2 regions of the Burkholderia stagnalis genome follow, and region 2 is predicted to be linked to the other one. Evidence: riboswitches for the same ligand, from Rfam matches in the RefSeq annotation. Region 2 holds a riboswitch; the other holds the start of a gene.

Region 1 (5,503 bases), on a different replicon from region 2:
GCGCGGCGACGACGCCCGTGCGCCACGCGCGCGACAGCGCGATGCGCGGATGAACCCACGGCAGCACCCACAGCAGCCACAGGCCGACGAGCGGCTTGTCGAGATTCAGGTACATCGTGAACGGCGCGGCGTCGGGCGTGAAGCGGGTCGGCTCGATCACGCGCGGGTTATGGAAGCCGGGGAGCAGGTGCAGGCTCAGCGCGACCGCGACGGCGATGAATACGACATGCGCGGCGACGCGCACCGCGGGCGGGCGCGCCGCGGACACGCCCCACGCGGCCAGCGCGAGCACCGCAAACGGCACCAGCGCGAGCGGCGCGAGCTGGCCGAGCGCGAGCGCGCCGGCATAGCCGACGGCCGCGAGCACCAGGCTGGCCATGCGCAGCGGGCGGCACCAGGCGAGCGCCGCGGCGGCGAACAGGGCGATCCAGGTCGCGATGAACGGGAGGGTCGTAACGGACATGAGCGGCGTATTGATCAGACAAGACGCCGCGCATCATACAGGACCGTCAGGTTCGGCCGCAGAATGGGGCGGGCCGGCGCATGCGCGCCGCGCGGCCGTCAGCGGCCGGCGGTTTCGGTGAAACCGTCGCGGTTCGGGATGTCGACGCTGCTGCGCTCGCGGATGCGCCGCCGGTACCAGAACGTCCAGACCAGCAGGCCGCCGAACACCGCATAGCCGGTGATCGGCGAAACGACCAGCACGCGCTCGACGGGCCAGTTCACCACCATCCAGCAGCGGAACAGCATTTCCAGGCTCATCCCGGCGCCCCAGACGAACGTCATCAGGCGCAGCGTCTGCCGCAGCACGGGCTGCTCGTCCCACGCGGATTCGAAGCGCGCGGCGCCGCCCGCCATGCCGCGGGCCACGGTGGCGCGCGTGAGATAGAAGATCAGCGGACGTTCGCGCACGAGCGACAGCAGGAACACGATGCCGATCGCGCCGGACGCGAGCGATTCGCGCATCAGCAGCGCGCGCGGGCTGCCGCCGAGCGCCATCGCGACGATCGACAGCGCGATGCCGAACAGCACGACGGCGCTCACCGCGTCGACGCGGCGCGTGCGGATGAATTCGACGATGGACCAGACGACCGGCGGAATCGCCGACGCGTACAGCGCGCCGACTTCGCCGACGTACGGATGGGCGATCCGGTACGCGACCCACGGCAGCAGCAGGTTGACGACGAGTTCGAGGAGCAGGCCGGCGCGCGGTTTCACGGGAGGTTCCATGAGACGGGTTCGGAAACTCGAATCAGATGCGATCGAGTATATCGGCATTCAATCGCCGCTTGCACGGGGCGGGAACCCGGATACGACCGACCATCCGTGCGCATCGCGCGCGAGCTCGACCGTCGACAGCGGCGCGACGTCCGCGCGCCACGCCGATTCCGGCGCAGCGCACGCCGCGTGCGCAAGCGCCGCGCGGATCACCGCGGCCGATGCGATCGCAACGACGTTGCCGGCCGGCAGCCGGTCGAGCCACGCGGCGACCCGGTGCCGCACCGCGTCGAACGATTCGCCGCCGTGCGGCGACGCGGCCGGATCGGTCAGCCACGCGTGGAGCTGCGCGGGCGCGTCGTGCGCGATGTCGGCGAGACGCCGGCCGCGCCACGCGCCGTAGTCGCAGTCGGCCAGCGCCGGCTCGATGGCCGCCGGCAGCGCCAGCGCGGCGGCGGTTTGCCGTGCGCAGCGTGCCGGGCCGCATAGCGCAGTCGCGCCGGGCGGATATTGCAACTGCGGCAACCGCGCGCGTGCATCGGCGACCTGCGCGAGTGCGTGCGCGTCCAGCGCGTCGTCGTCGGGGAACGTGCCCGTGCGCATGGCCTGCGTCGCGGCATGGGCGATCAGCAGCACCTGCGTACGCTGCGGCGACGGCGTGCGGCGCGACGCTTTCTGATCCGGAACGTTCACGCGTACAATCCCCCCGTTGCGAAGTGCGGAAGCCGGTGTGAATCCGGCGCGGTCGCGCCACTGTAATCGGTCGCCAACGTTTCCGAAAGCCAGACCTGCCTTCGTCGCCACTGTCATTCTTCAACCGTTCGTCGGGGCGCGCTTTCCCCCCTGGAGGTTTCATCATGAGCGACGCAGTTCTCAAGCCGGTTGTCGCACCGGCGCCCATTCCCGTCCGGGAACTCCTGCCGTGGGCCGTGTTCGGCGGCCTGCTCCTGTTGCTGGCGCTGTACTTCGTCGGCGCCGAAGAGGGCGCGACGTCGCTGATTCCCGGCATGTTCGTCCACGAGTTCGTTCACGACGGCCGCCATCTGCTCGGCTTTCCTTGCCACTGACAGGGGGCGTTCATGGTCGGAAAGCTGTTGGTACGCGGCATGCTCGCGGGCATTGCCGCGGGTCTGCTCACGTTCGGTTTCGCCAGGGTGGCCGGGGAGCCGCACGTCAGCCAGGCGATCGCGTTCGAAGAGAAGCATGGCGAAGCCCATTCGCACGGCGACGAGCCGGAAGCCGAACTCGTCAGCCGTGACACGCAGGCCGGCGTCGGCCTGCTGACCGCCGTCGTCACGTACGGGGCCGCGTTCGGCGGGCTGTTCGCACTGACGTTCGCGTATGCGTACGGGCGGGTCGGGAAGCTCGGCGCGCGGGCGTTGTCCGCATGGCTCGCGCTGGCCGCGTTCGTCGCGCTGGTCGTCGTGCCGAACCTCAAATACCCGGCCAATCCGCCGGCGGTCGGCGATCCGGAAACGATCGGCGTGCGCACGGGGCTGTTCTTCCTGATGATCGCGATCTCGATTGCCGCGATGGTGTTCTCGCTCGGCGTGCGCCGCCAGCTGGCCGCGCGCGTCGGCGAATGGAACGCGTCGATCGGCGGCGGGCTCGTGTTCGTCGTGCTGATCGCGCTCGTGCAGTTCGCGCTGCCGGACTTCAACGAAGTGCCCGACGGGTTCCCGGCCGCGTTGCTGTGGAAATTCCGCGTGGCCGCGATCGGCATGCAGGCCGTGATGTGGACGACGATCGGCCTGCTGTTCGGCGCGCTCGCCGAGCGCAGCGGGCTGGTCGGCTCGCGCGCGTAACGCGCCGCGCGATTGCGGCGGCGCGCCGGGGCCGGCGATGGGCGGCCGGCCCCGGCGCGCACGTCAGCCGGCCGTCGGCCGGACGATGATCTTCACGTTGCGGTCCTTGTGGTTGACCAGCTCCTCGAAGCCGCGCGACACGATGTCGCCGAGCGCGATCCGTCCGGTGATCAGCGGCTGCACGTCGATGCGGCCGTCCGCGATGAAGCGGATCACGTCCGCGAATTCGCCGTTGTACGCGAGCGAGCCGATCACTTCCTTCTCGGTCGACACGAGGTCGAAGAAGTTGAACGCGCCCGGTTCCTCGAAGATGCCGACCATCACGGCCTTGCCGGCCTTGCGGATCACGTCGATCGCGAGCTTCGCGGTCGCGGTGTGGCCGATGCACTCGAACGACACGTCCGCGCCGTAGCCGCCCGTCAGCGCCTTGACCTGCGCGAGCGCATCGGTTTCCTTCGGGTCGATCACCGCGCTCGCGCCTACCTCCAGCGCCTTCTGCTTGCGCGCCGCCGACATTTCCAGCGCGATTACGCGCCCGGCGCCGGCCGCCTTCGCGCACATGATCGTGCACAGGCCGATCGTGCCCGCGCCGACCACGACCACCGTCTGGCCGACGATGCTGCCGGCCTTCTTCACCGCATGCAGCCCGACCGCGAGCGGCTCGATCAGCGCGCCGGCCTCGGTCGGAAAGCCGTCGGGCAGCTTGTACAGCAGCTCGGCGGGCACGTTCACGAATTCGGCGAACGCGCCGTTGTTCATCAGCCCGGTGAACGCGAGGTTCTCGCAGACGTTGTACAGGCCGTGCCGGCAATACCAGCAGGTGCCGCAATGCTGGCACGCGTCGGCCGTCACGCGCTCGCCGAGCGCGAAGCCCGTCACGCCCGCGCCGAGCGCCGCGATCTCGCCGCTGAATTCGTGGCCGAGGATGCACTGGCCTTTCAGGCCCGTCAGCGGGTGCGGCGCGTCGACCGGGATGAAGACCGGGCCCGCGACGTATTCGTGCAGGTCCGAGCCGCAGATGCCGCACCAGTGCACGCGGATCGTGACCCAGCCCGCGGCGGGTTGGCCCGGAACGGGCACCTCCTCGACGCGGATGTCGCGGCGGCCGCGCCAGACCGCGGCCTTCATGCTGGAATGAACTGCCGATGCGGGTGTGCTCACAGGGTGTCTCCGTCAGGTTGGGGGCCGGCGCGAATCGCGGTCGCGGCGGGCGCGCGGTGGCGCGGTCGATGCGTATGCAGGAACGGTGCCAGTGGTGCGCGCGGTGGTGGCGGTGCGCTGCGTCATCGGTGCGGCGTTGCGCGTGCATGCGGCGGGCGGGTGGCCATGGGGAACCTGTTGTGCTTCGCAAAGGCGCGCGGCGGGTGAGACGCGCGGGACGTTCGTCTCACCGGGGTGAGACGGAGCGGGGGCGGCCCGTCACCGGCCTGACAGCCGCATCGGTATCGGTATCGGCATTCGCATTGGCATTGGCATTGGCATTGGCATCGGTATCGGTATCGGCATCGGCATCCGCGTGAGCCGTGAAACGCCCCGTTGCGCGCACAGCCCCTTTACTTGAAGTGAACTTCAATTCGTATCATGTGCGCCGGTCGTTCGCGGCCCATCCGTTCACTCCATGGAAATCCGTCGAGCATGCTGAATTTCACCGAAAGCCCGATCGGCGACGCGCGGAGATCGACGCACAAGCGCGCCGACCGCGTGATTTCGCCGCTGCGGCCGCAGCTCTTCGTCACGATCCTGGAGGCCGGTGACGACGCTTTGCTGATCAGATGGGTCGAAAGCGGCCGCTGTCATTACGGCGAGCAGCGCTGGCGGCTGCGCGCAGCCGCCCGGCCGGGCCGCTGCGCGATTTCCGGGCAGCCGATCGCACCGGGCGAACCGGTGTTCCGGCCCGTGCTGCGGCCCGCGCCGGTGAACGGCGACGAGATGATCCGCCCGGCGTCGGTGCCGCGCGCGGGCGTTACCCGAGATCCTTGCGGTACTGGATGAACCCGGCGTTGGTGGCGACGCGGTCGTACAGCGCGCGGGCGGTCGTATTGGTCTCGTGCGTGAGCCAGTACACGCGGCTCGCGCCGGCCTCGCGCGCCCGCGCATACACGGCGTCGATCAGCGCGCCGCCCGCGCCGCGCCCGCGCGCTTCGGCGGCGGTGTACAGGTCCTGCAGGTAGCAATACGGCCCCTCGGTCCAGCACGAGCGATGGAACAGCGCGTGCACGATGCCGATCAGCGTGCCCGCGTCGTCGAACGCGCCGAGCACGAACATCGGTTCCGCCGGGTCCATCAGGCGCGCCCACGTCGTCGCGAACACCGCGTCGCTCAGCGGGGCGTTGTAGAACTGCCGGTACGCGCGCCACAGCGGCCGCCACGCGGCCTCGTCGGCGGCTTCGAGCGGGCGCACCGCGACGCGCGCCGCGCCGTGGCCCGCGCGGTCGCGCGCGGCGGCCCGCTCGTTGGCCTGCGCGTGGCGGATCGCGCCG
Region 2 (5,503 bases):
GATCACGAGCCGCATCGGCGCGTCCGGCAGCGCGGCGAAGCCCTTCGCGCGATAGATCGTGTGGGTTTCGACGACGCGCTTGAGCGCGGCGATCGTCGCATCCCGCGAACCCGCGTCGCCGCTGACGACCACCGAATCGAAATCGTCGTGATGGTGGTCGTGATCCTCGTCGTCGGCCGAGCCGTGGTGGTCGTGGCGCAGGTGGATGGTTTCCTCGGACGCCGATTCGAGCCCGAGCAGCATCGCGAGATCGAGCTCGCCGCGCTCGGCGCGCACGATCTTCACCTGCGGCGGGATCTCCTCGCGGATCGCCGCCTCGACCTGCGCGAGCTGCGCAGCGTCGACGAGGTCGGCCTTGTTGACGATCACGAGATCGGCGGACGACAGCTGGTCGGCGAACAGCTCGTGCAGCGGCGATTCGTGGTCGAGGTTCGGGTCGGCGCGGCGCTGCGCGTCGACCGCCTGCGGGTTCTCGGCGAACTGCCCGCTCGCGGTGGCCGGCCCGTCGACGACGGTCACGACCGCATCGACCGTGAAGCTGTTGCGGATCGTCGGCCAGTTGAACGCCTGCACGAGCGGCTTCGGCAGCGCGAGGCCGGACGTCTCGATCAGCACGTGGTCGATGTCGGCGCGGCGCTCGACGAGCGCTTCCATCACCGGGTAGAACTCCTCCTGCACGGTGCAGCACAGGCAGCCGTTCGCGAGTTCGTAGAGCTGGCCGGACGCTTCGCCCTCGCCGTCGTCGCAGCCGATCCCGCAGCCCTTGAGGATTTCGCCGTCGATGCCGAGCTCGCCGAACTCGTTGACGATCACCGCGATGCGGCGGCCCTGCGCGTGTTGCAGGATGTGGCGCATCAGCGTCGTCTTGCCGCTGCCGAGAAAGCCCGTGACGATGGTGACGGGCAGCTTGCGCATGGTCATGGAATGTCCTGTGTCGTAAAAGGGAGTCAGGCGGAGATCGTCACGTCGATCTCGTCGTAGCGCTTCATGCGGTAGATCGCGGCCGACACGAGCCAGCACGCGAGGAACAGGCCGATCACCACGTAGCCGAGCATGCCGAAGTGCGACGCGACCATCGCGGCGAAGTCCCACACGGGGCCCTGCAGCGACAGCTTGTCGGCGAGCAGCGCGAGTACCTCGATGCCGCCGATCAGCGCGGCGACCAGCACCGATACGAACGTGATCGTCATGTTGTAGTAGATCTTGCGGATCGGCCGCACGTACGCCCAGCGGTACGCGCCCATCATCAGGATGCCGTCGGTCGTATCGACGAGCGTCATGCCGGCCGTAAACAGCGCGGGCAGGACCATCACCGACCAGAACGACAGGCCGCCCTGCACCTGCGTGGCCGAGATGCCGAACAGCGCGATCTCGGTCGCGGTGTCGAAGCCGAAGCCGAACAGGAAGCCGACCGGATACAGGTGCCAGCTGCGCGACACGAGGCGGAACAGCGGCCGGAACAGCCGCGCGAGCACGCCGCGCTGGTTCAGCAGCATGTCGAGGTCCGCCTCGACGATCGCTTCGCCGCGCCGCGCGGCGCGGAACGTCCGGTACACGGAAATCAGGATCAGCAGGTTCGCGGCCGCGAGCACCAGCAGGAAGAACGCCGACACGCTGGTGCTGATCACGCCGCCCCACGCCTTCATGCTTTCGAAGCGCGACAGCGACGCGGCGGTGAGCGCGACCGCGACGGACATCACGATCACCACCGTCGAATGGCCGAGCGAGAAGAACAGGCCCGCGCCGAGCGGGCTGCGGCCTTCCTGCATCAGCTTGCGGGTGACGTTGTCGATGGCGGCGATGTGGTCGGCGTCGACCGCGTGGCGCAGGCCGAACACGTACGCGAGCAGCGCGGTGCCGAGCAGCACGGGCTGGTCGTGGAACGCGACGAAAGCCCAGATCCACGCGCCGGCGTTGAACGCAATGAGCAGCGCATAGATCGCGACGATTTTGCCGCGCAGGCCGGACGGGCTGTCGTTGAACAGGCGGAAGAACGAGTCGAGCATGGTGCTCCCTGGCGAACGGTCGACATGGTGAATGCCAACACGGCCGGCGCCATACGCTCGGGCCCGCGCGCGCTGCCGGATGCCGGGCCGGCGCGAAGCGCGCGGCGGGCCGGAATGCGGAACACGCTCGGATACCGGACGCGCTGCGGCGGCGGCCGTGGACGATGCGCCGCATCCCCGCGGCGCTGAACCCCTCGTCTCGGCCGGTATCCGGGCTGACGAACACGCCGCTTCGCCTTCCCGGACGCGCGACGCATCCAGTGGCGGTCGTCCGCATGCGCAGCAGGCATGCGGCGAAGCGGCGCTGCCTTGCGCGTGGCGCAAGGCGTTCGCTTACCGTTGCGGGGGCAGCACAGGTTGGCATGGCTGCGGGGCAGCCGAGCGTCCTGTTTCCCGTTTAACTGCGCGCGCCGGGAAGGCGCGCGCGAGCACCGAAACGCGTGCGAGTGTAGGCGTCGCGGGCGGGAGCGTCAAGGCGAGACGGCGGGCCGGCCGGAACGCTCACGCCGCGCGCGCCGCCCCCTCCGCGATCGCCTTGCGCAGCCCCGTCCGTGCGGGGCAAGCCGATGTTGGTATGCGTCCCCTCCGCCGCATGCGTCCGGCAGTCGGCAATCCAGGCCTTGCTCGTGACGTCAGGCGGATGATCGCAAACCAATTTGCGGCCGCGCAATGCATCGGCTGCCGGATCGATCTCGATCGAATGCGGGCTCAATCGGCCGGCCCTCCGGGCCAATGGCACGCTGTGCTATCGTATGCGCCGCGTTCGGTGCTCGCGCCCACCCTCCGGCGGGCGCAGTTAAACGGGAAACAGGAGGCGGCGCGACCGCCCGGCCTGTGCTGTCCCCGCAACGGTACGCCGCCCGCGTGACGCGCCCCGAGCGCGCACGCCCATGCCGCCCACGATGCCACTGCCCGCCAGCGCCGGGTGGGAAGGCCGCGGCCTGGCAAGCGGCCAGCCCGGATACCGGCCGACGCAAGGGGCGAGCACGACGCTCGCGAACGCCCGGTCCGCGGGGGACGGACTGCGTGCGCTGACCGTGCGCCTATCATGCGCTTATGCCCGCGTCGAGCGGGCCCCGTTCATTCCGCTATGCATCGCATCCTCGCAGGCCGGCTTCGCGCCCTCCGTTCGCCGCACGCCACCGCTTCGTCACGGCTCGCGCCGTGCCGCGCGCGATGAGCCGCGCCTGGCTGGTCGGCGCCGGCCCCGGCGACGCGGACCTGCTGACGCTCAAGGCGGTGCGCGCGATCGGCGCGGCCGACGTGTTGCTCGTCGACGATCTCGTGAACCCGGACGTGCTGCAGCATGCGCGCGCCGACGCAATCGTCGAACACGTCGGCAAGCGCGGCGGCCACGCGTCGACGCCGCAGGAAGCGATCATCGCCGCGATGCTCGCGCACCTGCGCGCAGGCCGCAGCGTCGCGCGCCTGAAAGGCGGCGACCCGTTCGTGTTCGGCCGCGGCGGCGAGGAGCTGATCGCGCTCGGCGCGGCGGGCTTTCCGGTCGAGGTCGTGAGCGGCATCACCGCCGGCATCGCCGCGCCGGCCGCGCTCGGCATCCCGGTCACGCATCGCGGCGATGCGCAGGGCGTGATCTTCGTCACCGGCCACGGCGCGGGCGACGACGAACCGGACTGGCACGCGCTCGCCGCGACCCGCATGACACTCGTGATCTACATGGGCATCCGCCGGCTCGGCGCGATCGCCGCCGCGCTGCGCGCGGGCGGCCTGCCGGACGACACGCCGTGCGCGGCGATCGAATCGGCGACGCGGCCCGGGCAGCGTCACGCGCTGGCGACGCTCGCGACGCTGGTCGACACCGTCGGCGCGGCCGGCATCGGCTCGCCGGCGATCGTCGTGATCGGCCGCGTCGCCGCGCTGGCCGCCGATCCCGCGGTGCAGGCCGCGCTGGCCGGCGCCGCTCCGCCGCCGGCGCGCACGTGATGCAGGTCGCCCTCGGCCTCGGCTTTCGCGCGGGCGTGAGCGCCGCGCAGCTCGACGCCGCGATTCGCGCGGCGCTCGCGCATCACCCGCACGCGCGGCCGGCCGTCGTCGCGACGCTCGTCGACAAATCCCGCGCACGCGCGCTGCGCACGCTGTGCGCGCGGCGCGGCTGGCCGCTCGTCGCGTTCGACGCCGCACAGCTCGCCGCGCATCCCGAACTGGCCGCCAGCGCACCGTCGGCCGCCGCCCTCGCCCGCTTCGGCGTGGCCGGTGTCGCCGAGCCCTGTGCGCGGCTCGCCGCGCCGCGCGGCCGGCTGCTCGGCCCGAAATTCGCACGGGGCGGCGTGACGGTCGCGTTCGCCGGCCCGCTTTGACCTCCTTTTATCGACAGGACGAATCCCGATGAAAACCGATCCCGACGCGCATCTGCGGATGACCGAACGGCGCCGCGCCGGCCACGAGAAGAAGCAGGCCGCCGCCGTCAACGAGAAGGGCCTGCTGATGGTCCACACGGGCAACGGCAAGGGCAAGAGCACCGCCGCGTTCGGCATGGCCGTGCGCGTGCTCGGCCACGGCATGCGGCTCGGCGTCGTGCAGTTCATCAAGGGCGCGCTGCACACGTCCGAGCGCGATTTCCTCGGCGCGGTCGCGCACTGCGATTTCGTGACGATGGGCGACGGCTATACGTGGAACACGCAGAACCGCGACGCCGACATCGCGACCGCCCGCAAGGGCTGGGACGAGGCGCGCCGGATGATCGAGAGCGGCGATTACCAGATGGTGATCCTCGACGAGCTGAACACCGTGCTGAAGTACGAATACCTGCCGCTCGACGAAGTGCTCGCGACGCTCGCCGCGCGCCCCGCGTCGCTGCACGTCGTGGTGACGGGCCGCCATGCGCCCGATGCGCTGATCGAGGCGGCCGACCTGGTCACCGAGATGCGCCTCGTCAAGCATCCGTACAAGGAGCAAGGCGTGAAGGCGCAGCGCGGCGTGGAGTTCTGAACGATGCCCGCCTGCCCGGCGCTGTTCGTCAGCGCGCCCGCGTCCGGCCAGGGCAAGACGTCGGTGACGGCCGGCCTCGCGCGGCTGCACCGCCGGCTCGGCCGGCGCGTGCGCGTGTTCAAGACCGGCCCGGATTTTCTCGATCCGATGCTGCTCGAGCGCGCGAGCGGCGCGCCCGTGCATGCGCTCGATCTCGGCATGGTCGGTGAGGCCGGCTGCCGCGCGCTGCTCGCCGATGCGGCGCGCGACGCCGACCTGATCCTGATCGAAGGCGTGATGGGGCTGTTCGACGGCACGCCGAGCAGCGCCGATCTGGCCATCGCGTTCGGCGTGCCGGTCGTCGCGGTGATCTCCGCGAAATCGATGGCGCAGACCTTCGCGGCGATCGCGTTCGGGCTCGCGCGGTTCCGGCCCGGCCTGCCGTTTCACGGCGTGCTCGCCAACCGGGTCGGCTCCGCGCGGCACGCGCAACTGCTGCAGCAGGCGCTGCCCGGCGACCTGCGCTGGCTCGGCCACGTGCCGGCTGACGCGGGCATCGCGCTGCCGGA

Evidence for each region. Region 2 has a riboswitch for cobalamin ahead of ABFO07_RS10670 (HoxN/HupN/NixA family nickel/cobalt transporter). Riboswitches for the same ligand answer to the same signal wherever they lie in the genome.
Region 1: linked by a shared signal. The riboswitch ahead of ABFO07_RS21245 (CbtB domain-containing protein) and the one ahead of ABFO07_RS10670 (HoxN/HupN/NixA family nickel/cobalt transporter) in region 2 are both predicted to bind cobalamin.

Annotation. Positions count from the first base shown of each region.
Region 1 is NZ_CP156686.1:985,185-990,687, forward strand. It holds gene ABFO07_RS21230 (CPBP family intramembrane glutamic endopeptidase) at 1-463, opposite strand, end outside; gene ABFO07_RS21235 (VC0807 family protein) at 562-1,218, opposite strand; gene ABFO07_RS21240 (histidine phosphatase family protein) at 1,279-1,911, opposite strand; cobalamin riboswitch at 1,887-2,028, shown strand; gene ABFO07_RS21245 (CbtB domain-containing protein) at 2,076-2,285, shown strand; gene ABFO07_RS21250 (CbtA family protein) at 2,298-3,023, shown strand; gene ABFO07_RS21255 (2,3-butanediol dehydrogenase) at 3,087-4,151, opposite strand; gene ABFO07_RS21260 (hypothetical protein) at 4,411-4,596, opposite strand; partial or broken gene ABFO07_RS21265 (DUF3331 domain-containing protein) at 4,725-5,015, shown strand; gene ABFO07_RS21270 (GNAT family N-acetyltransferase) at 4,987-5,503, opposite strand, start outside.
Region 2 is NZ_CP156685.1:2,293,686-2,299,188, forward strand. It holds gene cobW (cobalamin biosynthesis protein CobW) at 1-921, opposite strand, end outside; gene ABFO07_RS10670 (HoxN/HupN/NixA family nickel/cobalt transporter) at 948-2,006, opposite strand; cobalamin riboswitch at 2,191-2,457, opposite strand; cobalamin riboswitch at 2,753-2,993, shown strand; gene cobA (uroporphyrinogen-III C-methyltransferase) at 3,183-3,950, shown strand; gene ABFO07_RS10680 (cobalamin biosynthesis protein) at 3,950-4,324, shown strand; gene cobO (cob(I)yrinic acid a,c-diamide adenosyltransferase) at 4,353-4,955, shown strand; gene ABFO07_RS10690 (cobyrinate a,c-diamide synthase) at 4,959-5,503, shown strand, end outside.